2 regions of the Rothia sp. HMSC072E10 genome follow, and region 2 is predicted to be linked to the other one. Evidence: predicted binding sites of a transcription regulator. Region 2 holds the regulator's gene; the other holds the start of a gene.
What was found. Region 2 encodes LexA, which represses DNA repair genes until DNA is damaged. Its sites were predicted from a motif close to TCGAACANNTGTTCGA; they were not measured.

Region 1: a site for LexA is predicted at 1,906-1,921, ahead of uvrA (excinuclease ABC subunit UvrA). Genes of this name have one in related genera too.

Annotation. Positions count from the first base shown of each region.
Region 1 covers NZ_KV814491.1:550,578-559,227, forward strand. Annotated here, with positions in the region: gene uvrA (excinuclease ABC subunit UvrA) at 1-1,883, opposite strand, end outside; gene HMPREF2944_RS07545 (MBL fold metallo-hydrolase) at 2,101-2,874, opposite strand; gene HMPREF2944_RS07550 (formate--tetrahydrofolate ligase) at 4,119-5,831, opposite strand; gene HMPREF2944_RS07555 (zinc-binding dehydrogenase) at 6,056-7,099, opposite strand; gene nrdF (class 1b ribonucleoside-diphosphate reductase subunit beta) at 7,396-8,373, opposite strand; gene nrdE (class 1b ribonucleoside-diphosphate reductase subunit alpha) at 8,532-8,650, opposite strand, start outside.
Region 2 covers NZ_KV814488.1:158,519-167,168, forward strand. Annotated here, with positions in the region: gene dapF (diaminopimelate epimerase) at 1-765, shown strand, start outside; gene HMPREF2944_RS03960 (class I SAM-dependent methyltransferase) at 940-1,563, opposite strand; gene hflX (GTPase HflX) at 1,738-3,417, shown strand; gene HMPREF2944_RS03970 (ATP-dependent DNA helicase) at 3,430-5,496, shown strand; gene lexA (transcriptional repressor LexA) at 5,736-6,398, opposite strand; gene HMPREF2944_RS03980 (LysM peptidoglycan-binding domain-containing protein) at 7,055-7,690, shown strand; gene HMPREF2944_RS03985 (type 1 glutamine amidotransferase family protein) at 7,782-8,522, shown strand; gene HMPREF2944_RS03990 (HisA/HisF-related TIM barrel protein) at 8,522-8,650, shown strand, end outside.

The DNA.
Region 1 (8,650 bases), on a different contig from region 2:
GGGCGGCGGGAGGCGGGCACCTCAATGCTGCGGCGGCCAGCCATGTAGTCGCCGGTGATGGACCGGGTGTTCTTCAGCAGGTCCTCGAAGCTGCCGGAGTGCACGATTTCGCCGCCGTGCTCGCCGGCGCCGGGTCCTACGTCCACGATCCAGTCGGCTTCGCGCATGGTGTCTTCGTCGTGCTCAACCACGATAAGCGTGTTGCCCATATCGCGCAGCTTGGTCAGGGTCTCGATGAGGCGGCGGTTGTCGCGCTGGTGCAGGCCGATGGAGGGCTCGTCGAGCACGTAGAGCACACCGACCAGGCCCGAACCAATCTGGGTGGCCAGGCGGATGCGCTGGGCCTCACCGCCGGAGAGCGTACCGGCGGAGCGTGAGAGGGTCAGATAGTCCAGACCCACGTCCAGCAGGAACTGCAGGCGCGCGTCGATTTCCTTGAGGACCTGCTCGCCGATCTTGGCTTCGCGGGCGCTGAGCTGCAGGCCGCGCACGAAGGCGAGCGCGTCGGCCAGGGACAGGTCGGTGATGTCTGCGATGGACTGGCCACCGACCTTCACACCGAGGATGGTCGGGTTCAGGCGCGCGCCACCGCAGGAGGGGCAGGCGACCTGGCGCATGTACTGTTCGTAGCGGTCGCGGGCGAAGTCCGATTCGGTTTCTTCGTGCTTGCGCTTGATGTATGCCTTCACGCCTTCGAATCCGGAGGTGTAGCGGCGTTCGCGGCCGAAACGGTTGCGGTAGGACACCTCAACCTTGTAGTCCTTGCCGTCCAGGATGGCGGCGCGGGTCTTGGCGGGCAGGTCCTTGAAGGGGGTGTTCAGGTCGAATCCGAGCTCCTCCCCCAGGCCGGCGAGCAGGCGCAGCCAGTATTCGGTGGTTGCTTTGCCCTGCGACCAGGGGGCGATAGCGCCCTCGCCGAGGGTCAGGTCGGGGTTGGGTACGAGCAGTTCGGTGTCTACCTCCAGGCGCGAGCCGATGCCGTCGCAGGCGCTACACGCGCCGAACGGCGAGTTGAAGGAGAAGGCGCGCGGCTCGATGGTGTCGATCTGCAGCGGGTGGTTGTTGGGGCAGGCGAGGTTTTCGCTGAAGGAGCGGGTGCGTTCGGGGTCGTCCTGCTCGCGGTCCACGAAGTCGATGAGCACGCGGCCGTCGGCGAGCTTGAGCGCGGTTTCGATGGAGTCGGTCAGGCGCTGGTGAATACCGTCCTTAATGACGATGCGGTCGACGACCACCTCGATGGTGTGCTTGTACTGCTTGGCGAGCTTGGGCGGGTCGGAGAGCTGCACGGTTTCGCCGTCCACGCGGGCTCGCGAATAGCCCTGGGTGAGCAGGTCCTTAAAGAGGTCCACGAACTCGCCCTTACGTGCGCTGACGACGGGCGCGAGGATCTGCAGGCGGGTGCGTTCGGGGTACTCCTGCAGAATGTCCACAATTTGTTGCGGGGTCTGCTGGGTGATTTCCTCGCCACATTCGGGGCAGTGCGGGTGGCCGATGCGCGCCCAGAGCAGACGCATGTAGTCGTAAATTTCGGTGATGGTGCCGACGGTCGAGCGGGGGTTCTTGGAGGTGGACTTCTGGTCGATAGACACCGCCGGGGAGAGACCCTCGATGAAGTCGACATCGGGCTTGTCGACCTGGCCCAGGAACATGCGGGCGTAGGAGGAGAGCGACTCGACGTAGCGGCGCTGACCCTCGGCGAAGATGGTGTCAAAGGCGAGGGAGGACTTGCCGGAGCCGGAGAGGCCCGTGAAGACGACCATCGCATCGCGCGGGATGGTCAGGTCTACGTTCTTAAGGTTGTTTTCTCGGGCACCCTGCACACGAATACTGGTCAGGTCATTGGGTTTGAGCGCGGTGCTTCCGTGTGCCGGACGGGGTGTCATCGAAAATCCTTTCGTCTTATCTTCGAATTTAAATTCTACACCTTAGCGCCCCGTAGCCGGCGGGATTAAGTTGCCGGCGTACGGGGCCGTAAGGGTGCAGTGCGAAGCCGCACGGCAAGCGCGAAGCATCCGCAAAAACGCGCGGAAGGAGGGGCGTCGCGCACGCACGAAGAGACACTCCAAATTCGCGTGGCGGCGAAAGCGCACCGAGGCCGAGCTACCAGCCGCGGGTGCCCCACTCCTCCAGGTGCGGGCGCTCGTCACCGAGTGTCGTGGAACGACCGTGGCCGGGCAGCACGATTGCGTCATCATCGAAGCCGCCAAAGAGCTTTTCGAGCACGTTGGAGAAGAGTTCGCCGAATTGCTGCGGGGAGTCGGTCTTGCCCACGCCGCCGGGGAAGAGCGCATCGCCGGTAAAGAGTAACGTGACGGGGGTGCCGTCCTCCCACGCGGTTTCGAGCACGTAGACGATGGATCCGGGGGTGTGGCCGGGCACATGCAGGGCGCGCACCACGGTGTCGGAGAGGTAGAAATCGAAGACCTCACCACCGTGCAGGCGCTCCTCCACTTCGAAGTTCTCCTGCTCCTTAATGGCGTCGGCATCGGCATCCCCGGCGGAGGTGATTGCGCCAGTGAGCTTCTCGAGCTCGGCAATGGCGCGAATGTGGTCCCAGTGGCCGTGGGTAACCAGGATGCCGGTCAGGCCGATTGCGCGGGGTTTGAGGGCATCAAAGTCTTCTTCCTTCTCCATGACGCGCACGCGGCGGTCCTCGGCATCGGTGAGTTCCAGCTGCGGGCAGTCCTGAAGTAGTGCATCGAGGGTGAAGGCGTAGAGCTCCTCGGCTTCTGCGGCCGGGTCGATGAGTACCTGTTCGCCCGTGGCGCGCATGGTGATGAGGTAGACGCTATTGTCCATCTCGGAAACACTGAGCGCGCGCACGGTCAGTTCGGGGTTCTCGAAGATGAGGGTGGATTCGGGGTATGTAGTCATACTTCCAGTGTAGGGGGTGTTCCGGTTGAGGAGGTGCCGGGGTACTCCCCTGCGGGATGCGCCTCGGCGGTTTCTTGGGTGCGCTCGACTTTGAACGCACAGCCTTTGCCCGGGACGGGTGCAGCTCGGATGAGGTTCCGGTCGAGGCACCGCTTGAATTTTAAAAGTTAAACAGAGAAGCGACCGTGCATCGATACACAGTCGCTTCTCATGACACCCAGGGGTATCTATCACTCACTCAAACACAAGCAACCCGAGGACTTTGGAAATCTCACGATTACTTGATGCATCCATAATAGCGGAGTTTTTTCACCCTGTCCGGCGGGCCATTTTGGTACGGAGTGCCAATTTAAGTGACCGAAGCCTCACTGTAACCGTTCTGTAATAATTGCACCCGTTTTTCAGGATATACATACGTACCAATTTTATTTTTCAGCTCCAATAAGTGAGCCATATCACTGGAAAAAATTTTTAGCTTTCCCTCAATTTGACACTCAGGTGCATCTTTCCCGGAGGGTCCCGCTGGGACATTTACGAGGGTTGAATACCCCGTTTTCCCTTGATATTCCGCGGAATATCAACCTAAACCTAAAGAAACTTTCTAGTTGAAGCAACTACTTTTCACCTCGTTTTGACCACATCCCTTCGCATTGCCCGCCACAAAACAGCCCACAAAAGCCTCCAATGGGAAATCTTATTGGTCTGCTCCACCCCTAAAAACCCCCCGTTGGCCAACGCTTTTATAAACAAAGGCTTCATCATCCACCCTTCCATGGACCCAAAAGTGCAACCTCGAAAATTTTCATGAAAAAGAAAAAATACTAGTCAAAGCCATATTTTCACAAAATGCAGGTGTATGACTCACTTAAAAATCAACCTCCAGAGGGTGTTTAACGAAAGATAAGGCTCAAGCAAATATCGAGGAGGAAAAATAACACATACAGACCAATTTAAGATTTACAGACCCCGAAAGAGCCCCTCATGGCAACCCCTTACAGTCCGTATATCACCCCGTAAATAAACCCTCCAGCTCATAGTGAGGGTGGTCTTCAAGCCACCTAGCGGAGCTCTCCACAGACGACGAGCGGCGAAAACAACCGACGAATCAGCATCACCTACGGGGCTAGATCACCACCCGGCAGACCCCATATCGGCACACGGCGCGCAGAAAGGCGGCGCCCCTCCCCTGCTCTAGGGAAGGAACGCCGCCTCTTACCAGCTACAGATTAGCTGAAACAGCCGTCTTAGGACAGGCCGACCATCACGCCGTTCTCGTCGAAGCCGATGCGCTCAGCCGCGGGGCTCTTGCTCAGGCCCGGCATGGTGCGCATGGTGCCGCAGATTGCGTAGACGTAGCCGGCACCGGCAGCCAGGCGAACCTCGCGCACGGGCAGGGTCCAACCGGTCGGTGCACCCTTCAGCGATGCATCCGAAGAGATGGACAGGTGGGTCTTCGCAATGACCACGGGCAGGTGCGAGTAGCCCAGCTCCGCAAAGCGCTTGAGCTGCTTAGCGGCAGCCGGAGCAATCGAAATGCCGTCCGCGCCGTAGACCTTGGTCGCGACCTTCTCAATCTTGGTCTCGATGGAGTCCTCAAGATCATAGGTGTACTTCAGGTCCGAAACGTCGTCGCAGGCCTCGGCCACAACGTTCGCCAGGTCGATGGTGCCCTTACCGCCCTCGGCCACACCGTGGTGGATGGCCACGCGAGCGCCGGCTTCCTCGGCGATACGGCGAATCGTCTCGTGCTCGGAATCGAAGTCGGTCGGGAAGGCGTTAATGGCCACGACCGGCTGAACACCGAAGTCGCGCACAATCTCGATGTGCTTCTTCAGGTTCTCCGCGCCCTTCTCCACATCGGAGGGGCTTTCCTGCAGCATGCCCTCGGGCAGGGGCTTGCCCGGAACAATCTTGTACAGGCCGGAGTGGGACTTCAGGGAGCGCACAGTCACGACCAGCACTGCGGCGTCCGGCTTCAGACCGGAGACGCGGCACTTGACGTTGAAGAAACGCTCGGCACCCATATCGGCGCCGAAGCCAGCCTCGGTAATCACGTAGTCGGAGTACTCCAGGCCCACATAGTCGGCAACCACGGAGGAGTTACCGGTTGCGATGTTGCCGAAGGGGCCGGCGTGAATCAGGGCCGGGGTGTGCTCCAGGGTCTGCAGCAGGTTCGGGTTGATGGCGTCGGCCAGAATCACGGACATTGCGCCGTCAGCCTTCAGGTCGGCCGCGGTGACGGGCTCGCCGTCATAGTTCAGGCCAATCACGATCTTGGCCAGACGCTCGCGCAGATCCTTGAAGGAGGTGGCCAGCGAGAGAATCACCATGATTTCGGAGGCGCTGGTGATGTCGAAACCGGTCTCGCGGACCACACCGTCCATGCGCTCGCCCAGGCCCACGACGATGTTGCGCAGGGAGCGGTCGTTCATGTCGATAACGCGGCGCCACTCGATTGCGCGCGGGTCGATGCGCAACTCGTTGCCGTGGTGCAGGTGGTTGTCAATCATTGCGGCCAGCAGGTTGTGGGCCGCGGTCACGGCGTGGAAGTCGCCGGTCAGGTGCAGGTTCAGCTTCTCCATGGGGACAATCTGAGAGTAGCCACCACCTGCGGCGCCGCCCTTGATGCCGAAGGTCGGGCCCATTGCGGGCTGACGCAGAGCCAGCGCAGCCTTGCGGCCGGTCTGTGCGAAGCCCTGTGCGAGGGAGACGGAGGTCGCGGTCTTGCCTTCGCCAAGCGGGGTCGGGGTCACCGCAGTCACCACAATGTACTTGGAGCCGCGCTTGCGGGCGGTCTCTGCGTTGGTGCTTTCGTCGAGCAGAACCTTGGCGACGTACTTGCCGTAGGGTTCGAGGCGATCTTCGCTGATGCCGCTCTCTGCTGCGATCTTGCTAATCGGCCACAGATCGGCAGCAAGCGCGATTTCGAGGTCGGAGGGGAAAGGCTTCTTCGTCATTGTCATCCTTCGAGTTGTACGAATCATGCTCTTTTATTCTATGTGTTAGCTCACGCATTTGTCCCTCACCTCGCCGTCCCGCGCATCAAGAAAGTGGTTTTTAACGAAAGTCATCCCCGCCTCCGGTACCCTACGCTCACATGGAGTGGGCAGGGTCGGATGCGGGGATGAGTAACGCGTACATGCCGGATTGCCGGTACAGGAACCGGCTCTACGACCAGCTATTACGGCATGGTCAGCAGCACCTTGGTGGCGGTGCGCTGGTCCATTGCCTCGTAGCCCTTGGGGGCCTCGTCGATGGGCAGGACCAGGTCGAAGACCTTACCCGGCTCAATTTCGCCCTTGTAAATCAGGTCGATGAGGGTCGGCAGGTACTTGCGCACGGGGGCGGGGCCACCCTCCAGGTGAACCTGCTTGCCGAAGAGCGCATCGGTGCCGATGGAGCTGTCGTGCGGCACGCCCACGAAGCCGATGTAGCCGCCGTGGCGTACGCAGCCGAGAGCCTGGTCGAAGGACTGCTGGGTGCCGACAGCCTCGGCCACGCCGTGCGCGCCCACGCCGTCGGTGAGCTCCAGGACCTTGGCGATGCCCTCTTCGCCGCGCTCCTCCACCACGTGGGTTGCGCCGAATTCCTTAGCGAGCGCCTGACGCTCGGGGTTACGGGACATGATGATAATCTTCTCCGCGCCGAGCTGCTTAGCGCCGATAACTGCACTCAGACCAACCGCGCCGTCGCCGACGACGACGATGGTCTTGCCGGGGGCTGCGCCGGCGGCGTCTGCCGCGTACCAGCCGGTGCCGAGCACGTCGGATGCCGCCATCAGGTGCGGGATCTGCTCCGCGGTGGGGGTTGCGGGGGTCTTGACGAGGGTGCCGTCTGCGAAGGGTACGCGGGCGTATTCTGCCTGGGTGCCGTTGGAGCGTGCGCCGATGAAGGCGTCGCCTGCTGCGATTGCCTTCAGGCAGCGGGAGGGGTAGCCCGCGATGCAGGTTTCGCACTCGCCGCAGGAGATGCAGAAGGAGCCTACGACGAAGTCGCCGGGGGCTACGGTGGTGACCTCGGAGCCTACTTCGACGACCTCGCCGATGTATTCGTGGCCCATGGCCTGGTGGTCGACGGGCTGTGCGCCGCGGTAGGGCCACAGGTCGGAGCCGCAGATGCAGGAAGCCGCGAGCTTAATGATGGCGTCGGTGGGTTCGAGGAGGATCGGCTTCTCAACTTCGTTGACGACGACCTTACCGGGGGCTTCCATGACGACTGAACGCATGATGTTCCTTCCAGGATTTGGGGATAGTGGTTCCACAGTACGCCCCGCACCCCGATATATCAACAGTCTTTTATGCTACGGGGTGAAGAGTTTGTAGCGAGGTGCCCACAGCTGGAACCAGGGTGCCGCTCCCCCGCTTCCCTAGCGCTTGCCCACTGCATCCTGGCAGGTTAAATGGCCCGGTTAAACGGCGGAACCCCCGCGCATCCACAGTGGACACGCGGGGGTTCCGCTCGGTTTATCTCACGTTATCTCACGTCGAGAAGAGGCACGTTGAGAAAGTTGAGAAAGGGTGCTTAGAAGTCCCAGTCCTCGTCCTCGGTGTTCACAGCCTTACCAATCACGTAGGAGGAGCCGGAACCGGAGAAGAAGTCGTGGTTCTCGTCAGCATTCGGGGACAGTGCCGAGAGGATGGCCGGCGAAACGTTGGTCACGGTAGCCGGGAACATTGCCTCGTAGCCCAGGTTCATCAGGGCCTTGTTGGCGTTGTAGTGCAGGAACTTCTTCACGTCCTCGCTCCAACCCACGCCGTCGTACAGGGAGTGGGTGTAAGCGATTTCGTTCTCGTACAGTTCGTACAGCAGGTTGAAGGTGTACTCCTTCAGCTCTGCCTGACGCTCCGGGGTCTCCTTGGCCAGGCCACGCTGGAACTTGTAGCCGATGTAGTAGCCGTGCACAGCCTCGTCACGAATAATCAGACGAATCAGGTCGGCGGTGTTGGTCAGCTTCGCGTGCGAGGACCAGTACATGGGCAGGTAGAAGCCCGAGTAAAACAGGAAGGACTCGAGCAGGGTCGAGGCAACCTTCTTCTTCAGCGGGTCGTCACCGGTGTAGTAGGCCAGGATGATCTTGGCCTTCTTCTGCAGGTGCTCGTTCTCAGAAGCCCAGCGGAATGCCTCGTCAATTTCCTTGGTGGAGGCGAGGGTCGAGAAGATCGAGGAGTACGACTTCGCGTGCACGGACTCCATGAACGCGATGTTGGTGTACACGGCCTCCTCGTGTGCGGTCACGGCATCGGGCAGCAGGGAGACGGCGCCGACGGTGCCCTGGATGGTGTCCAGCAGGGTCAGACCGGTGAAGACGCGCATGGTCAGCTGCTTCTCTTCGTCGGTCAGGGTCTTCCAGGAGGGCACGTCGTTGCTCAGCGGCACCTTCTCCGGTAGCCAGAAGTTACCGGTCAGGCGGTCCCAAACCTCGAGGTCCTTCTCATCCTCGATGCGGTTCCAGTTGATGGCCTCAACGACGTGGTCGACGAGCTTCACCTTTTCGCTCATGATAATTCTCCGATTCTTGGGGGCGGTGACGACTCATCTGGGCCGCGTCAGGCTCCGCGCGAGTCACCCTGAATCGCGCGGAGCCGCGGGCCGGCCGCCCCGCCCCCTTTAGTAGTTATGGTGTGTCAGCTCAGGCTGAATATCTCCGACGTTCGGGCCTAGAGCATGCAGGATACGCAGCCTTCAACCTCGGTACCCTCAAGAGCCATCTGACGCAGACGGATGTAGTAGATGGTCTTGATGCCCTTACGCCATGCGTAAATCTGGGCGCGGTTGA
Region 2 (8,650 bases):
TTCATTCGCGCTGCCCGAAGCACCTCTTCCCGCGGCGGCCAGAAGCTCCTCGAGGAATACCCCGACGCCGTGTGGTTCATGGACTACCGCAACGGTGACGGCTCCATCGCCGAGATGTGCGGTAACGGCGTGCGCGCCTTCGTGGACTACCTGCGCACCGAGGGCCTGATCGAGCTTGAGGTCGGCCAGACCGTGCAGATTGCCACCCGCGCCGGCGTGAAGACCGTCGCCCGCACCGAGGAAGGCTACGCCGTCGACATGGGCCCCTGGAGCTTCATCCACGGTGACGCCGCCCGCGAGGGAGGCGAGGACTGCCTGGTGTCCGCCCGCGGCCTGAAGACCCCGCGCGCCGGCCTGTCCATCTCGATGGGCAACCCGCACACCGTGGTCATGCTCGGCTCCGAGGGCAAGCTGGACGGCCTGGACCTGTACAGCCAGCCGCAGGTTAACCCGGCACCCGCAGATGGCACGAACGTCGAATTCGTGGTGCCGGTCGACCTGGAAAATGACGGTAGCACCCACGTGGGCGCTATCCGGATGCGCGTGCACGAACGCGGCGTGGGCGAGACCCTCTCCTGCGGTACCGGCGCCTGTGCGGCCGCCGCAGCCACCCGATTCTGGGGCGGCGAGGAGGCGCCGGACGAGTGGCTCGTGCACGTGCCCGGCGGTACCCTGGCCGTCACCTTCGTGCTTGGCCCGGACGACCTTGAGCACGTGGTGCTGGCCGGCCCGGCGCAGATGGTTTCGACCGTGGTGCTGCGCTAGGGTAATGCGCTAAGGTACTGCGCCCGGAACACGGCCTGAGCGTGCAGAGACTTGATATAGAAAAGCGGCGGGTGTTTTCTGAGATTCTTTCAGAAAACACCCGCCGCCGCTATGTCTTAAACGGTTGGCGACCTCCGCCGGGCGGTTTTAGCCGGGTGGCTTTCGCCGGGCGGTTTAGGCCCCGTGGCGGTGCACCAGCAGAATACGGAAGCCCTTCGCCGTTGCGTAGCGCGACACCTCAAACTCGCCGGGGTACAGCTCCTCCAGCTTCGCATCCAGCCACTTCTGCAGCGAGTCGGAGCCGAGGTTCTTCTGCACCACCAGGTACGCGTCCCCCTCGGGGGCCAGGCGCGGCAGCCAGGTCAGCAGAATTTCGTGCAGAACCTCCTTGCCCACGCGAATCGGCGGGTTCGACCAGATGGTGTCAAAGCGCAGTTCGGGATCCACCGAGCCGGGGGTTCCCACGGTGACGTTCGGCAGCCCGAGCGCGGCGGCGTTGCGCTCGGTCAGGCTGATAGAGCGGGAGTTGACGTCCACCGCGTGTACCTGAGCCTGCGGGGCGAGCATCGCCAGGGTCAGGGTGATGGGGCCCCAACCGCAACCGATATCGAGGAGGCGCTCGCCGCGGGGTTCGGGGGCCTCCTGAAGCAGGATGGCCGTGCCCTTATCGATGCCGGAGGGGCTGAAGATGCCGTTGGCGGTGGTGACGGTGACCTTGCGGCCTGCCAGCTCCACCTGCACGGGGCGGGGCTTGAACTCCGTCTCGGGGGTCTCAGAAAAGTAATGCTGCTCGCTCATGCTATCCAGTGTACCGGGAGGCCCGCACCGGCCCGGTTCCCGGGGGCAGAACGGCGTCCCGATCCCGCCTGACGCTCCTGGCCCGAACGGTGCTGTGCCCGCCTGCACGCCCTGAGCGCACAGGTGACCAAACCCCCTACCCGAGCGGGGCAACGGCGGTAGAATGGAAGGCGTATGACTTCTAAGAATAATTCCGTATCTGAGGCCGAGAAGCTGCCGAGCGACGAGCAGCTGCGCCGCACCGTGGACCGCGTTCTGGGCCGCTCCCAGTCCGCCTCCTCACTGACCACCTACGATGCCGCGGGCACCGCGCATCACGAGAGCGCGCCGACGCGCGGTAGCCACCGCGTGCTCGACACCCGCGCGCGTGAAATTTCCGATGTTCAGCGTGAGCACTCCGAGTTCGATGGAGATCAGGAAGACCTCGCCGAGCGCCGCGCCCTGCGCCGAGTAGCTAACCTTTCCACCGAGCTGGAGGACGTCACCGAGGTCGAGTACCGCCAGCTGCGCCTGGAACGCGTGGTGCTGGCCGGCCTGTGGACCGAAGGCACCGTCGAGGACGCCGAAAACTCCCTGCGTGAGCTGGCCGCGCTGGCCGAGACCGCCGGCTCCGAGGTGCTGGACGGCCTGGTTCAGCGCCGCCTCAAGCCGGACCCGGGCACCTTCCTTGGCTCCGGCAAGGCCCTGGAGCTCAAGGACATCGTGGAGGCCACCGGCGCCGACACAGTGATTGTCGACTCCGAGCTGGCCCCCTCCCAGCGCCGCGCCCTCGAGGATATCGTCAAGGTGAAGGTCATCGACCGCACCGCCCTGATTCTCGACATTTTCGCTCAGCACGCTAAGTCCCGCGAGGGTAAGGCTCAGGTCGAGCTGGCCCAGCTGGAGTACATGCTGCCGCGTCTGCGCGGTTGGGGCGCCTCCCTGTCCCGTCAGGCCGGTGGCCGTGCCGCCTCCGGTGAGGGTATCGGCTCGCGCGGTCCCGGTGAGACCAAGATCGAGATGGATCGCCGCCGCCTGCGCGCCCGCATGGCCAAGCTCAAGCGTGAAATTGCCGCGATGGCCCCGGCCCGCGAGACGAAGCGCCTGAACCGCCGCCGCAACCGAGTGCCCTCGGTGGCTATTGCCGGTTACACGAACGCCGGCAAGTCCTCCCTGCTGAACCGTTTGACCGACGCGGGCGTGCTCGTGGAGAACGCCCTGTTCGCAACCCTGGACCCGACTGTGCGCAAGGCGCAGACCCCCGACGGCATCGGCTACACCCTCTCCGACACGGTGGGTTTCGTGCGCTCGCTGCCGACCCAGCTGGTGGAGGCATTCCGCTCCACCCTGGAGGAGGTTGCCGACGCCGACGTCATCCTGCACGTGGTGGATGCCTCCCACCCGGACCCGGAGGGCCAGATTCGCGCCGTCCGCGAGGTCTTTGCCGAGGTGGACGCTCGCCACATCCCCGAAATCATTGTGTTGAATAAGGCGGACGCCGCCGACCCGTTCGTGCTGGAGCGGATGCGCCAGCGCGAGCCCGAGCACGTCATCGTATCGGCACGCACCGGCGAGGGCATCGAGGAGCTCAAGCAGAAGATCGCGGACACTATTCCCCGCCCCTCGATTGAAGTCAAGCTACTGATTCCCTACAACCACGGCGAGATTATTTCGCGCCTGCACGAGTGGGACGCCGAGATTAAGAGCACCGATTTTGTATCGGACGGCACCTTCGTGACGGCGCTGGTCCGCGAGGACGTCGCCTCGGACCTGGCCGAGTACGTGCTGGAGGGCGACCTGCTGGAGGTTCTGGAGGAGGAGCTGGCCGAGGCCCGCGCCCTCACCGCCGAAGCTGATACCGCCGAGACTCGCTAGGATCCGGTTAACGTGACGCAGAAGACGACGGGACGCACTAGCGCGCCCAAAAACGCCTCCGGGACTGCACCCGACGGTACCCGGTTCACCGGGCAGGAGCTTGAGACCCTGCCCGGTGCGAAGGATGCCCTGAACCTGCTCGACGAGGTTGTGGAGGCCACGGGCGGGCAGAAACGTGAAGGTCAGCGCACGATGGCGGCGCACGTGGCGCAGGCCCTCGAACTGCAACGACATCTGCTCGTGCAGGCCGGCACCGGCACCGGTAAGTCTCTGGGCTACCTGGTTCCGGCTCTCGCTCGCGTGGGGGAGTCCGACCAGCCCATCGTGGTGGCTACCGCGACCCTGGCCCTGCAGGCGCAGATCGTGAACCGCGATATTCCGCGTCTTCTGCAAGCACTGGAGCCGCGCCCGGAGTCGCAGGCGCAGGTGGCCCTGCTCAAGGGCCGCAACAACTACCTGTGCCTGCACAAGCTCGAGGGCGGCTACCCCGAAGAGGAACAGGATGCTCTCTTCGACATGCCTTCTTCGACCTCCCGCGTGGGCGAGGAAGTCGTGCGCCTGCGCGAGTGGGCTGACCGCACGGAGACCGGCGACCGCGACGAGCTCAAGCCCGGTGTGTCCGATCGCGCGTGGGCTCAGGTTTCGGTGAGCGCCGCCGAGTGTCTGGGCCGCCGCTGCCCGCTGGTGGAGGAGTGCTTTAGCGAGATGGCGCGTAGTCGTGCCGCCGAGGCAGATATCGTCATCACGAATCACGCCCTGCTGGCCATTAACGCTTTCGAGGGCATGAAGGTTCTGCCCGAGCACGAGACCGTCATCATCGACGAGGCCCACGAGCTGGTGGACCGAGTGACCGGTGCGGTTTCCGGATCGCTGACCGTTGCGATGGTTCGCCGCGCCGCTCGAGGCGTGAAGAAACACTCTAAGGCCGATTCCGGGGCCCTGGAGATGGCCACCGGAACCCTGGAAACCGCACTGGAGGGCCTGCCCGAAGGGCTGCTCAACGGCCTCGACGGTCGTCTGCTCACGGCCCTGTCCGCGGTGAACGATGCGGCCCGCGCCGCGCTCTCCGATACGAAACCGGACGGCCAGGAGGCCGACGCCGGCCTGCAGATGGCCCGTTCCCGCGTCTCGGAGGTGCACGAGGTGAGCAACCGCATCCTGGAGGCTTCGGCTGAGCAGGATGTGCTGTGGGTTTCGCGTCAGGGCGGCTGGGAGAACGGCCGCTACGTGGCCGCCTCCGATACCGACCCGGCGACCCTGAATATCGCCCCACTGAGCGTTGGCCTGCAGCTGCGCGACGGTCTGTTTGCCGACCGCACCGTAATCCTAACGAGCGCGACCCTGACGGTGGGCGACTCCTTCGATGTGGCCGCCGGCGCCCTGGGCTTGCAGGGGGAGGGGGCTCCCCGCTGGACGAGCATCGATGTGGGTTCGCCCTTCGACTACCGCAAGCAGGGCATCATATACGTAGCCGGGGATCTGAAGCCCCCGGGATTTGGCGTGCACGAGGGCCAGCTGGAGCGACTTCGCGAGCTGTGCGAGGCGTCCGAGGGAGGTGCCCTGGGTCTGTTCTCCTCGAAGCGTGCCGCCGAGCGCGCCGCAGAGTATATGCGTGAGCACAGCGATCTGAATATTCTTCTGCAGGGTGAATCCTCGCTGAAGGCCCTGGTGGAGGAGTTTAGCGAGGATGTTGACTCGTGCCTATTCGGAACGATGAGCCTATGGCAGGGCGTTGACGTCCCCGGAGACTCCTGCCGTCTGGTGGTGATGGATCGCATCCCGTTCCCGCGACCGGACGATCCGATTGCGCAGGCCCGCACGGAGTCGGTGAACCGTCACCGCGGTAACGGGTTCATGGCCGTCTCTGCGCATCACGCGGCTATCCGCATGGCGCAGGGCGCGGGTCGCCTGATCCGTTCGGTGAATGACCGCGGGGTCGTGGCGGTTCTGGATTCGCGACTCGCAACGAAGCGCTACGGCGGCTACCTGATGAGGGCCATGCCGCCGATGTGGCCCACCCAGAATAAGCAGGCCGTGGTGGGTGCGCTGGCCCGTCTCTCGGAATCCATCGACAGGTAGCCCGTCTACCGTGTGCTGAGCGGGCCATTGTGTATTGAGCGGGCGGCGCGTTTTCCCCGCAGGGCTATTTCCCCGTAGAGTCAGAGAAAAGCCCCCGGCACTCGCAAACTTGCGAGTGCCGGGGGCTTTGTTCGTTATGGGCTTTGGAAGCGCTGAAGTCTCAAAGGACGTAGCTACCAGATCGGGGCGTTGGCGCCGGGAGGCATAGCACCCCATGATGCTCTCGCGAAGAGCGGGGATTAGAGGCTACGCAATACCGAAACAACCTTGCCCATGACGGTGGCGCGGTCACCCATAATCGGTTCGTAGCTTGCGTTGCGCGGCATGAGCCAGGTGTGGCCATCAACCTGGCGGAAGACCTTCACGGTGGCCTCATCGTCCAGCAGGGCGGCCACGATGTCGCCGTTGTCGGCGGTGTGCTGTTCACGCACGACGACCCAGTCGCCATCGCAGATGGCGGCGTCAATCATGGAATCGCCCTTGACCTTGAGCATAAAGAGCTTGCCGTTGCCGACCAGCTGGCGCGGCAGGGCGAGTACATCTTCCACAGACTGCTCGGCGGTGATGGGGCCGCCCGCGGCAATGCGACCGACGAGGGGGACGGGTACGAGGTCGTCCTCGCCAACCTCAAAGTTCGGAAGTTCAGGCAGGGGAGTGTGCATGCCGGCGCCGTTTTCGTCGAGCACCTCGATGGCACGCGGGAGCTTGGGATCGCGGCGAATGTAGCCCATATTTTCGAGTCGGCCAAGCTGATGGGTGACCGAAGAGAGAGACGCAAGACCCACCATATCGCCAATCTGGCGCATGGACGGCGGATAGCCCTTCTGTTCAATCTCGGTGCGGATCGCGTCAAGAATCTTCTGCTGGCGCGCGGTCAGCGCCGGGCGGGGTGCTGTTGCCATATCTCTTCCTTTGGTCTGTGTCGCCGAAGGTTGCTGTACCTTCGGCGGAGCACGGATGGGTCGTCCACGTGTTCGTCATACGGTGACGTATATCGCACGGCTTAGGTGAAACATACCCCTTATCTCGTCAGGGGTGGATCAGATTCTAGATCCGTCGCGAGTCACGCCCCGCCATGGTGGAAATTATCACGAGCGTGTGGAACATCTCTTGACACAAGTGTAGAACACTCTACCGACAAATTCAAACAAATATACTAGATTTTTTCTTCGAAACCGGAGGAATTTTTAGTATGTATCTGCTAGACTTTAGAACACGGATTCGGATACAGTAGAAAACCCTCCGATTTTCGGGGTGCAAACGGGGTATTCTCCATGTAATTCGAATACTCGTTCTGCCTTGCGGGTCTGGAAGGGGGTCGTCGAATGTTCGAGAGTATTCGAACGAGAGACCGAACGACCTTCCTTAAGCCGAAGGGGAGTTCTGGGGAACGCGTCTGCAAGACAAAACCCCGAACGTTCCTTGACCCGATGTGTCGGGTCCCGGGCAGAAAAACGAACAACCACACTCAACTCACCCGTCGAGTCTCGAGAGAGCCGGCACCGTTCACCCCGGCGGATTACCGCGGGAGTGAGCTTGAGAGAAAGGAACCACAATTATGACCGCAGCTTCTTTGGCCCCTCACCGTGCCTCTGCGTCTGCTACCCTTCCGGAAGGTTTGGTGGTACTTCACCCCGCGCACGCACGGCAGTCCGCGCGCATCGCTCGAGGCTCCTCCCGTCGCGCATCCGCTCCTCAGCTTTCTGCCTCTCCGGCGCCCGTCCGCAGTGTCTCTCCCACCGCGGCGGCTGCTCGGCCTGTGGCCCCCTCCGCTCCGGTGAATGAACGCTCCGTTTCGGCGCACCTCTCCGGGCAGGGGAGGGAATCGTCTTCCCGCCGTGCGGGCCTTGTGCCCTCCGCTATCTCGGGTCTTCGCTCCCTATCGTCTCGCCTTGAACGCTTCAACCCCCTGCGCAATTTCAAGGGGCTGCCCCTGCTGACCCTGGCCGCGCTCGTGGTGCTGGGCGCCATTACCTTCCTCGGCCCTTCCTTCGGCCCCCGTGTTGAGAACGCATCGGCTACCCAAGCCACTGTGACCGTTAAGCACGGCGAGACACTGTGGGACATCGCCCAGTCGGTGAACCCCGGCGGTGATGTCCGTGATACCGTGGTGCGTATTATGGAGATGAACTCGCTGACGAGCACCGCTGTCGACGCCGGTCAGCGCCTCGAGGTTCCCAAGCCGCGCCACTAGGCAAAGCTGTCGAGGCGAGAGCTTCGGCTCACCCGTCAGCGGATTATGAATCGGCTACGAACCGCCTACCGCACTACTCAAGGAGCACGCGATGTCAACACCCTCTCAGCCCCATCAGGACGCGGTCTCCTCGCCGCGCCCCGTGGTCGCCGTTCTGGGAGATCCCGGAACTCACGGCGCCATGGTAAAGCTTCTTCGGGATTCGGGTGCGGAGGTCATCGTCACCGCTGACCCGCATCAGCTCCGCGAGGCTGACGGCATGGTGGTTGCCGGTCCTGCCGGTTCCCTTGAGGCGTTCGACGAGCTAAAAGCCAAGGACGCTGAGCGCGTGATTGGGCGCCGCGTGGCCGGTGGCCGTCCGGTGCTCGCGGCCGGTGCCGCCCTGAGCTGCCTTTTTGAATCCGTCGCGGTGAACCACCCACAGCTGGGCAGCGTGCAGGTTCAGGGTATGGGGGAGTGGCCCGGCGAGAGCGTGGAGCTTTCCACCCGGGGCCTGGTGCCCGGCTCCTCCGCGGTGTCCCCCTCGACCGGCAGTCGACTGCTCAAAGATATTGAGGGCGAGGCCCGTTTCAAGTCCGAGCACGGTGTTTTTGAGTGGGCCTTTGACCAGAGCATTGACTATATCGCTCCTCCCGCGGTGAGCTGGACGGCAACCGAACCTCCCTATATTGCCGCGGTGGAGAACGGCCCGCTGACCGCTGTGCAGTTCTGCCCGGTCGTATCCGGTGAGCTGGGTGCGGAATTTATGCGCCGCTGGGTTGGGTCCCTCGCGGTGACCGGCCGGCTGTCGCTTGCCGCGGGTGAATCCGCTACCGGTGGGGAGGAATCATAATGGCTAAACCCATCCTTGAACTTCTGCCGGCCGTCGATATTTCCGAGGGCTACGCGGTGCGCCCTGTGGGCGGCACCCTGTCCGGTGGCGAGCAGCGTCTCGATCCGGTCAAGGCGGCGCTCACCTGG